Butyrivibrio fibrisolvens: one gene and its partner. The main gene of each other region encodes a partner of the protein of the gene in region 2 in a complex. Links are inferred from orthologs where the notes say so. Each region holds a gene or a part of one and is shown on either strand. Other genes may lie near its edges.

Evidence for each region. The genes of interacting proteins can lie anywhere in the genome.
Region 1: the proteins of secY (region 2) and secG are in contact, whole or in part, in a crystal structure (PDB 5AWW), measured with the Thermus thermophilus proteins. The link is inferred for Butyrivibrio fibrisolvens from one-to-one orthologs. Residues at the interface, in WP_096411648.1 of Thermus thermophilus: Leu14, Gln16, Arg17, Phe20, Ile34, Pro35, Pro37, Ile72, Arg108, Arg109, Asn112, Gln113, Arg116, Ile117, Ile120, Pro145, Gly146, Trp147, Phe152, Phe155, Val156, Val159, Thr160, Val162, Ala163, Gly164, Ala166, Leu167, Trp170, Glu173; in WP_223903268.1 of Thermus thermophilus: Tyr5, Ile9, Tyr12, Leu13, Ala16, Leu19, Val20, Val23, Leu24, Gln26, Glu27, Pro28, Gln30, Gly31, Ala32, Asp34, Leu35, Met36, Gly37, Gly38, Ser39, Ala40, Asp41, Leu42, Phe43, Ala45, Arg46, Val48, Tyr53, Thr56.

Annotation. Positions count from the first base shown.
Region 1 is NZ_CP065800.1:2,092,232-2,096,216, forward strand. What follows is about bases 953-3,678. They hold secG (preprotein translocase subunit SecG), read left to right. Parts: upstream 953-2,052; coding sequence 2,053-2,304; downstream 2,305-3,678. Other genes in these bases: I7804_RS08565 (M3 family oligoendopeptidase), read left to right, coding at 953-1,907; rnr (ribonuclease R), read left to right, coding at 2,560-3,678. In the rest of the region: I7804_RS08560 (hypothetical protein), read left to right, coding at 1-57; more of I7804_RS08565, read left to right, coding at 231-952; more of rnr, read left to right, coding at 3,679-3,985. UniProt on the Bacillus subtilis protein: Involved in protein export. Participates in an early event of protein translocation.
Region 2 is NZ_CP065800.1:1,477,485-1,483,363, reverse strand. The notes cover bases 565-3,539. They hold secY (preprotein translocase subunit SecY), read right to left. Parts: upstream 2,725-3,539; coding sequence 1,405-2,724; downstream 565-1,404. Other genes in these bases: rpsE (30S ribosomal protein S5), read right to left, coding at 3,536-3,539; rpmD (50S ribosomal protein L30), read right to left, coding at 3,318-3,506; rplO (50S ribosomal protein L15), read right to left, coding at 2,724-3,164; I7804_RS06070 (adenylate kinase), read right to left, coding at 668-1,309; map (type I methionyl aminopeptidase), read right to left, coding at 565-654. Also shown: more of map, read right to left, coding at 1-564; more of rpsE, read right to left, coding at 3,540-4,045; rplR (50S ribosomal protein L18), read right to left, coding at 4,065-4,433; rplF (50S ribosomal protein L6), read right to left, coding at 4,453-4,992; rpsH (30S ribosomal protein S8), read right to left, coding at 5,008-5,409; I7804_RS06030 (type Z 30S ribosomal protein S14), read right to left, coding at 5,522-5,707; rplE (50S ribosomal protein L5), read right to left, coding at 5,729-5,879. UniProt on the Bacillus subtilis protein: The central subunit of the protein translocation channel SecYEG. Consists of two halves formed by TMs 1-5 and 6-10.

The DNA.
Region 1 (3,985 bases), 610 kb from region 2 along the record:
ATTCGTATAGAAAATGGCCTGATTTATGGAAACGGCGATATCATGAACCAGGATTGATAGCTGAATAAATATTTTTGTCATTAGAAAATTATGATTTCTGTAATTTACGTTCAAGAAGGGACATGAGGTTAAAGTTTGAAAGTGTTCCACTTTCAAACCCAAATTGATGACGCGAGCTCCATCAATTTGAACCATTAGTCACTCGTTTCACTCGCGACATGAGGTTAATTATGAAATTTAGTGAAATGCAGTATACAAGACCTGATATTGATGAGGTCAAAAAAGAATATGCCGAGCTTACAAAGAAGATGGAAGAAGCAACTAGCGGCGAAGAGCAGTGGGAGATCCATCAGAAATATTATGAGCTTAGCGATCGTATCATGACACGGTCAGTTATAGCTGAGATCAGACATGATGTTGATATGACAGACGAGTTCTATGAAAAAGAGAGTGACTTCTTCAATGAAGTTAATCCTATAATTGCCAATATAGATGTTGAGTACAAAAAGAAGCTCCTTCATTCTAAGTTCAGACCTTATCTTGAAGAGAAGATCGGCAAGGTTGCATTCAAGAATATGGAGCTTGCAGAGAATTCTGTAGCAGAGAAGATCCTTCCTCTTATGCAGGAAGAAAACAAGCTTCAGGATGAATATAACAAGCTCCTTGCTACTGCTAAGATTGACTGGAATGGCGAGACACTTAACCTCTCACTTATGAATCCTTATCTTAACAGTCCTGATCCTGAAGTAAGGAAAGAAGCATGGAAGAAATACTCTGCATTCTATGAAGATAATGCCGAAGCACTTGATGATCTGTATGATAAGCTTGTAAAGAACAGAACCAAGCAGGGAGAGGAGATGGGATACAAGAACTACCTTCCTCTTGGCTATGCACGTATGCAGCGCAATAACTATGGCCCTGCTGATCTTAAGGCTTTCAGAGAGCAGGTTAAGAAGGACTTCGTTCCTTTTGCAGAAAAGCTTCACGAAGTAAGAAGAAAGAGACTTGGACTTTCCAAGCTTCATTTTGAAGATGAAGGAGTATATTTTGCTAATGGTAATCCTGCACCAATAGGAACACCCGAGCAGATCCTTGAGGCAGGCCGCAAGATGTACAATGAACTCTCACCAGAAACAGCTGAGTTCATGAACTTCATGTGTGATAATGAACTTTTTGACGTACTTGGAAGAAAGACTAAGAAGACAGGTGGATACATGACATATCTTCCTGATTATAAGTCTCCATTTATCTTCGCTAACTTCAATGGATCATCATCTGATGCTGATGTGATCACACATGAATGTGGACATGCCTTCCAGGGATTTGTTGTAAGGAATGAGCTTATAAGAGAACATCAGGATATCACTATGGAGACAGCAGAGACTCACTCCATGGCTATGGAGTTCTTTACAGATCCATGGATGAAGCTCTTCTTCGGTGATCGTGCTAAAGACTATTCTGACATGCACTTTGAAGACTCCTGTATTTTCATCCCTTATGGCACTATGGTAGATGAGTTCCAGCATATAGCATATGAGAATCCGGGACTTTCTCCAAAGGATAGAAACGGAGTATGGCGTGATCTTGAGCGTCAGTACAAGCCTCACCTTGATTATAGCGGCAATGATTATTATGAAGGCGGTGCTTTCTGGCAGAACAAGCACCATATCTATGATTGCCCTCTGTACTACATTGATTATTGCATCGCCGGAACAGATGCTCTTCAGTACAAAGTATGGATGGACAAAGATTATAAGGCAGCATGGAACAGTTACTTAGAGCTTTGCAAGCTTTCTGCTTCAGACTTCTTTGACAGCATGATCACACGGGTAGGACTTAACAATCCATTTGAAGACGGCTGTCTAAGGAACGTAGTCAAGCAGCTTGAAAAGACTATGGGATTATGATTCTGGAAGATAAACCGGGAGCCCTGATCGTGCGAAAGTTATAGTTGAAAAAAGTTCGTAGTTATGTTATTCTAATCAAGGTCTGTTCGATATGACAGATACAGTTTGAATTGCTAAACAGAATAATTCGGGAGGTCATTTTACAATGGCATTTGCAGTTAAACTTCTTGTAAATATTATATATTTGGGTGTTTGTGTAGCTCTTGTTGGAATCATCATTTCCCAGCAGGGTAAGACACAGAGTCTTGGAGCTCTTACAGGTCAGTCCAGCTCTGATACATATTGGGCTAAGAATAAGGGACGTTCTGCAGAAGGAAGGCTTAGAACAGCTACAATCGTTCTTACAGTTCTTTTCTTCGCACTTTCTATATTCCTTAATACAGGAATCGTAGACTGATTTAGTTGAGATATTACGCGGCACTCTATTTATAGGGTGTCGCTTTTTTCTTTTTACAAGATAAAAGGATATAATGTTGTAAGAGGATAAGTGTATAAATGGTAGTGCATTTATACGCTTGATTAAAAGTAGTGTATAAAGAAGTAACCCATAAAGAAGTAATCTATAAAGAAGTGTGATCTCCTTAGATGTAGTATTTGTTGAGAATCTTTCTGCTTTTGATGCAAGGCAGTAAAGACATAAGGAAAAGGATATATGGCAAAAAGAAAAAAGAAAAATGAACAGGAAACATTCATGATCGCGCAGGATCGTAAGGCTATGGTCAATGCGTTTATTCATGATGACAGATATTCTCCAATGAAGGAGAAAGAGCTGGCAGTCTTCCTGCAGGTTGAAAAGGAAGACAGAAATGAACTTGCGCAGATACTTGAGGATCTGATCAAGGAAGGCCAGATAATAAGAAACAGCAGAGGAAGGTACCTTAAGTCTGATGCAGGTATCATCGGCGTGTTCACCAGTAACAGCAGAGGATTTGGATTTGTTACTGTTGAGGGAAGAGATGAGGATATATATATCCCTGAAGGTGATACAGGCAATGCATTTCTTGGAGATACGGTCGCAGTAGAACTTAAGCCTTCTCAGGCAGGAAGACGAGAAGAGGGGCGTATCATAAGAATTGTGATGCGTGGTATGACTGAAGTTGTCGGAACTTATGAAAGCTCTAAGACATTTGGTTTTGTCAGAGCAGATAATAATAAGATACCCAATGATATCTTCGTGCCCAAGGAACGCAGTAAAGGTGCTGTATCAGGAGATAAAGTCGTAGTAGAGATCACAGATTATGGTGACAGTGTATCCGGCAAGAATCCTGAAGGCAAAGTCAGAGAGATCATAGGTAATATCAATGATCCCGGAGTTGATATCCTGGCTATTGTCAAAGGATATGAGATTCCAAGTGAGTTCCCTGAAAGAGTAATGAATCAGGCTATGCGTACAGCTGATGAAGTCAGTGAAGCTGATATGCTTGGAAGAAGAGATCTTCGAGATGTGCAGATGGTGACGATAGACGGTGAAGAGAGCAAGGACCTTGACGATGCTGTAAGCGTATCCGTTGATGAGGAAGGCTTCTATCACCTTGGAGTTCATATCGCAGATGTTGCCAATTATGTTCAGGAAGGTTCAGCACTTGACAGAGAAGCTCTTAAGCGCGGTACCAGTGTATATCTTGTAGACCGTGTAATACCCATGCTTCCTCATAAGCTTTCAAATGGTATATGCTCTCTTAATCACGGAGAAGACAGGCTTGCAATGAGCTGTCTTATGAAGATCAACAGTAAAGGCGAGATTGTAGATCATGAGATCGTAGAGTCAGTTATCAACGTTGATGAGAGGATGACCTATACAAGTGTTGGCAAGATCATAGTTGACAATGATGAAGAGGAAAAAGAGAAGTATGCAGCTCTGGTTCCTATGTTCGAGCAGATGTATGAACTTGCCAAGATCCTCAAAAAGCGCAGATCCGATCGAGGCGCTATAGAGTTTGATTCTGTAGAAGCTAAAATAAAGCTTGATAGCGAAGGGAATCCTGTAAGTATCGAGAAAGAAGAAAGAGGACCTGCCAACGAGCTGATTGAAGACTTCATGCTTGCAGCTAATGAAACTGTAGCCCAGCATTTCTACT
Region 2 (5,879 bases):
ATCATCAAGCCATCCAACATGTCTTTTTCCCATTGTGATCATGGGTTCTACACATATCGTCATGCCTTTTTGAAGTTTTATTCCTCTTCGAATCTGTCTGTAGTTAGGGACATTGGGCTCTTCATGTAGACTTTGACCTATTCCGTGGCCTGTCAATTCATGTACTATTCCATATCCATATTGTGTAACATATTGATCAATGGCTTTGGATATCTCATAAAGTCTGTTACCTGCTCGTGCCTTCGCAATTCCCTCAAAAAAGCTCTGCTTTGTAACTTCGATAAGCTTTCTTTTCTCAGGACTGATCTCGCCAACCCCCCAGGTTCTGGCAGCATCAGAATGCCATCCTTTGTAAATAAGGCCGGTATCAAATGTTACGATATCACCTTCCTGAAGTATTCTGTCAGCACTCGGTATTCCATGAACTACCTCTTCATTAACAGAGATACATATGGAAGCCGGAAAGCCTTCGTAATTCTTACAGTTCGGGATACCACCCATTTTTCTGATCAGTTCTTCTCCTAAAGTATCAATCTCGAGAGTTGACATACCCGGGCGTAATGCCTGATGTAATTCTGCATGCACCTGCGCTAAGAGGTGCCCTGATTGTCTCATAAGATCAATCTGATCCGGTGTTTTGATATAGATCTGCATAACAGGACCTCAATTATCCAAGGATCTTAACAATATCTTCAAAGACATCATTCATATCTTTGGTTCCATCGACAGTTTTAAGGATGTTTTTGCCATTATAATATGTTATAAGAGGCTGTGTCTGTTCATGATAAACACTGAGACGATTCTGAACTGTTTCCGGTTTATCATCATCTCTTTGTACAAGCTCACTACCACAGCGGTCACATATGCCTTCCTGCTTCGGAGGGATATGCTCGATATGATAAGTAGCTCCGCACTTAAGACAAGCACGTCTTCCTGACATTCTGCGAACAATATTTTCATCAGGAACTTCTACATTTATTGCAAAATCTATCTTGTCAGAAAGCTTTGTAAGCTCTTTGTCAAGTACATCTGCCTGAGGGATAGTTCTTGGGAATCCGTCAAGAACATAACCATCTTTACAATCTTCCTTAGCTACTCTGTCAAGAAGAAGTTCAACAGTCAGTTCATCAGGAACAAGCTGTCCCTTATCCATGTACTCCTTAGCTTTTTTGCCAAGTTCTGTTCCGTTTTTTATATTCGATCTGAAAAGATCTCCTGTTGAAATGTGCGGAATATTGTACTTGTCACATATCATCTGTGCCTGTGTACCTTTACCGGCACCAGGTGCTCCCAGCATTATAATCTTCATTCCCCTGTCTCCTCTATTATGTATATAGTCTTATGTCAACGCAAAAGAAGGTCGGGCCATGCAAAACCATGAAACCCGGCCTCTTTGTATTATTCTCAATCGTCTAAAAAGCCTTTGTAATTACGAACAAGCATCTGTGACTCAATCTGTTTAACTGTTTCAAGTATAACACTTACAACGATGATAAGAGAAGTGCCACCAAATGATACATTTGCATTAAAAAGTCCGTTAAATACGATTGGAAGGACCGCAATGATTATCAGGCCACATACACCTATAAGAACGATGTATTTAAGCATGGTCTGCAGATAATCGCTGGTTGGCTTACCAGGTCTGATACCAGGTATAAAACCACCCTGCTTCTTAAGATTATCTGCTATCTCAAGCGGATTAAATGTAATGTCTGTATAGAAATAAGCAAAGAATATCATCAGAAGTATATATACGACAAGACCTATGCTGTATTTCCACTGAGAAGTCTGGAACCAGTTACCTTCATTAAGATATTTGAGAACCTCGCTCCAAATTCCTGTTCCCTTGTATCCCAGAAGCTGAGAAACTATGATCGGGAACTGGAAAAGTGACATTGCAAAAATGATAGGCATAACGCCGGCAGTATTAACCTTGAGTGGAATCTCAGCTCCACTTGAACCTACAAGGCGTCTGCCCTGTAATTTCTTAGCATACTGAACCGGAATCTTACGCTCTGCATCATTGAGCAGGACTACCAGTACTACCATTGCAACAATGATAGTAAGAATGATAAGACCATAAACAACCTTCTGAACCACTGAGTGATTCTCAAGGAACTGCGTATAAAGAGTCTTTAAATCCTGCGGCATTCTGGAGACAATGTTGATTGTAAGGACAATGGAAATACCATTACCTACACCATAATCCGTAATTCTTTCACCAATCCACATAAGGAATGCACTACCTGCAGTAAGCGCTGCAACGATTTCTACACAATATACCCAGTTCTGAGATTTGATAAGAAGACCATTGCGATAGAAACCTACTGCCATAGCAATTGATTCTACGAGCGCAAGTGCTATTGTGATGTAACGAGTCATGTTAGTAAGTTTCTTACGTCCTTCCTCGCCATCATGCTGCCATTCTTCTAACTTCGGAATAGCAATAGTCAGCAGCTGTATAATGATAGAGGATGTAATATAAGGTGTAATATTCAGAGCCAGAATTGACATCTGTTCGAATGAACCACCTGTAAAACGATCCATGAAACCAAAAGTTCCACCTGCTGTAAGATTTTTGAACCAGGCTGAAAACTGATCACCGTATATTCCGGGAACAGTTATTAAAGTACCAAGTCTGATTACTGCAAGCATCAGAAGTGTAAATATTATCTTGCTTCTGATTTCTCTGATTTTGAATGCATTCTTTAGGGTTGTTAGCATCAGATCACCTCAGCTGTTCCACCAAGAGCCTCGATCTTTTCTTTTGCAGATGCACTGAATGCATTTACTTTAACCGTAAGCTTCTTAGTTAATTCTCCGCCACCAAGAATCTTAACACCATCATTTTCCTTCTTGATGATGCCCATTTCCTTAAGTGCGCTGACAGTAACTTCAGCTCCGTTATCAAATGCTTCCAGTCTGTCAACATTGATAGCTACAAAATTCTTAGAATTGATGTTCTTGAAGCCTCTCTTAGGAAGTCTTCTGAACAGTGGCATCTGGCCACCTTCAAATCCTGGTCTTGGAGCTCCTGAACGAGCCTTCTGACCCTTGTGACCCTTACCAGCAGTCTTGCCGTTTCCTGAAGCGTGTCCACGTCCTCTTCTGAAGTTGTCTGACTGAACTGAACCTTCAGCTGGTCTTAAATTTGATAATTCCATGATTTTTCCTCATTTCCCGCTGCGAGATCACTAAGACGCAGACTATGCCTCGCAGCGTGTCTCATAATCTGCTCGCTCATTATATTATATGCACATTTACCGTGCATAGCAAACATGGTTCTGCAAAAAATTTGCAGAACCGTGTTTATATCATTACATTTCTTCAACTTTAACAAGGTGTCTGATCTGCTGGATCTGTCCTCTTGTAGCGGAGTTATCCGGAAGAACAACACTGCTGTTAAGTTTCTTAAATCCCATTGATTTAACGGTTGCTACCTGCTTAGGCACAGCACCGATAGTGGATTTAATCAATGTGATCTTGAGTTTCTTTTCTGCTGCCATTGATTTCTCCTTTCCTTAAGGCTGTTACCTTAAGCTTTAACTTCTTCTACAGACTTGCCACGCATCTTTGCAACTTCCTCAGGAGTCTTAAGCTTGCTGAGGCCGTTGATTGTAGCGAATACAACGTTCTGCTTGTTGTTGGAACCAAGAGACTTTGTACGAATGTTCTTGATACCAGCAAGTTCACATACGGAACGTGCAGGACCACCTGCGATGATACCTGTACCTTCTGGGCTCTTCTTAAGAAGAACTTCAGCGCTTCCGAACTTACCAACGAAATCATGTGTAATGGAGTTATTCTCATCAAGAGCAACTGTAACAAGTGACTTTGTTGCAGCTTCCTTACCCTTACGAATAGCATCCGGAATTTCTGTAGCCTTACCAAGACCACAACCTACGTGTCCATTACCATCACCTACAACTACGAGAGCTGTAAACTTCATGTTACGGCCACCCTTAACTACCTTGGTAACCCTTTTAATGGTAACGACTTTATCTGTTAACTCAAGCTGACTTGCATCAACGACTGTACGTTTCATTTAATTCTGTTCTCCTCTCTTAGAATTCTAAGCCAGCTTTTCTGGCAGCATCAGCAAGGGCTTCAACCTTACCGTGATAAATGTAACCTGCTCTGTCGAAAACAACAGCCTTGATACCCTTTTCAAGGGCTCTCTTAGCTACTACATCTCCAACATATGCAGCTGCATCAACATCATCGGTGTTCTTGAGCTCAGCTTTGATGTCTTTCTCAAGAGTAGAAGCAGAAACAAGAGTCTTCTGAGCTACGTCATCGATAACCTGAGCGTAGATGTTCTTGTTGCTTCTGAACACTGCAAGTCTTGGTCTCTCAGCAGTGCCGCTGTAGCGTTTACGTTCCTTCAGGTGCTTCTTTTCACGAATTTCCTGTCTGGATTCTTTTCTAACCATTTTACACTCTCCTTATCTCTTACTTCTTACCGGTCTTACCGACTTTACGTCTGATTACTTCATCAACGTACTTGATTCCCTTGCCCTTATATGGTTCAGGAGCTCTCTTCTCGCGGATGATTGCTGCGTACTGGCCAACCTTTTCCTTGTCGATACCCTTAACTGTGATGATCTGACCTTCAACAGTAGATTCAACACCTTCAGGATCTTCAAGTTCTACCGGGTGAGAATATCCAAGAGTAAGTGTGAGAGTTTTGCCTTTCTTTGCAGCTCTGTAACCAACACCTGCAACTTCAAGCTTTTTCTCAAATCCGTCTTTAACACCTGTTACCATGTTGTTCAGGAGAGCTCTTGTAAGGCCGTGGAGAGCCTTTGTTCTCTTCTGATCATCTGGTCTTGATATAACAATCTCGCCGTCTTTCTGCTCGATTGAAAGTTCCTGAGGGAAGTCTCTTGTAAGTTCTCCCTTAGGACCTTTTACAGTCACCTTGTTATTTTCTGCAACGCTGATAGTAACTCCATCAGGGATTGCGATTGGCATTTTACCGATTCGTGACATGCCCGTACCTCCAATTTACCAAATAAATGCAAGAACTTCGCCACCAACCTGGAGCTCTCTTGCTTTCTTATCAGTTACAACACCCTGGTTTGTAGAAATGATAGCGATTCCGAGACCACCAAGTACTCTTGGAAGCTCATCCTTGCCAGCATATACACGAAGACCAGGCTTGGAAATTCTCTTGATGCCTGTGATAACCTTATCGTTACGATCTGCACCATACTTAAGTGTGATGTGAAGATCTTTGAAGCCCTTGTTATCAACGATGTCAAGCTTCTTGATATAACCTTCCTCAAGAAGAATGTTTGCGATTGCAAGCTTCATCTTTGATGAAGGAACATCTACAGTATCATGTTTAGCAGTGTTAGCGTTACGAATTCTTGTAAGCATATCTGCAATAGGATCATTCATTGCCATTTTAAATTTTCCTCCTAATATTCTTGCTTCGCCTTACTCCCCCAAAAAGGGGAGAGACACGAAGCCGCAATAAACAAATCTAACTTTATCACCAAAGTGATTAGTTACATAATTACCAGCTGGCTTTCTTTACGCCAGGGATTTCGCCCTTATAAGCAAGTTCACGGAAGCAGATTCTGCAAATTCCGTATTTTCTAAGAACTGAATGAGGACGACCGCAGATTCTGCAACGTGTATAAGCTCTTGTTGAGAACTTAGGTTTCATCTGCTGTTTTCTTTTCATGGATAATTTAGCCATGTTTTTTCTTTCCTCCTATGATTACTTTGCGAAAGGCATGTTGAACAGTCTGAGAAGCTCACGAGCCTCTTCGTCTGTCTTTGCTGTTGTTGTGAAGATAATGTCCATTCCTCTTGTCTTATCTACCTTATCATACTCGATTTCAGGGAAGATAAGCTGTTCACGAATACCA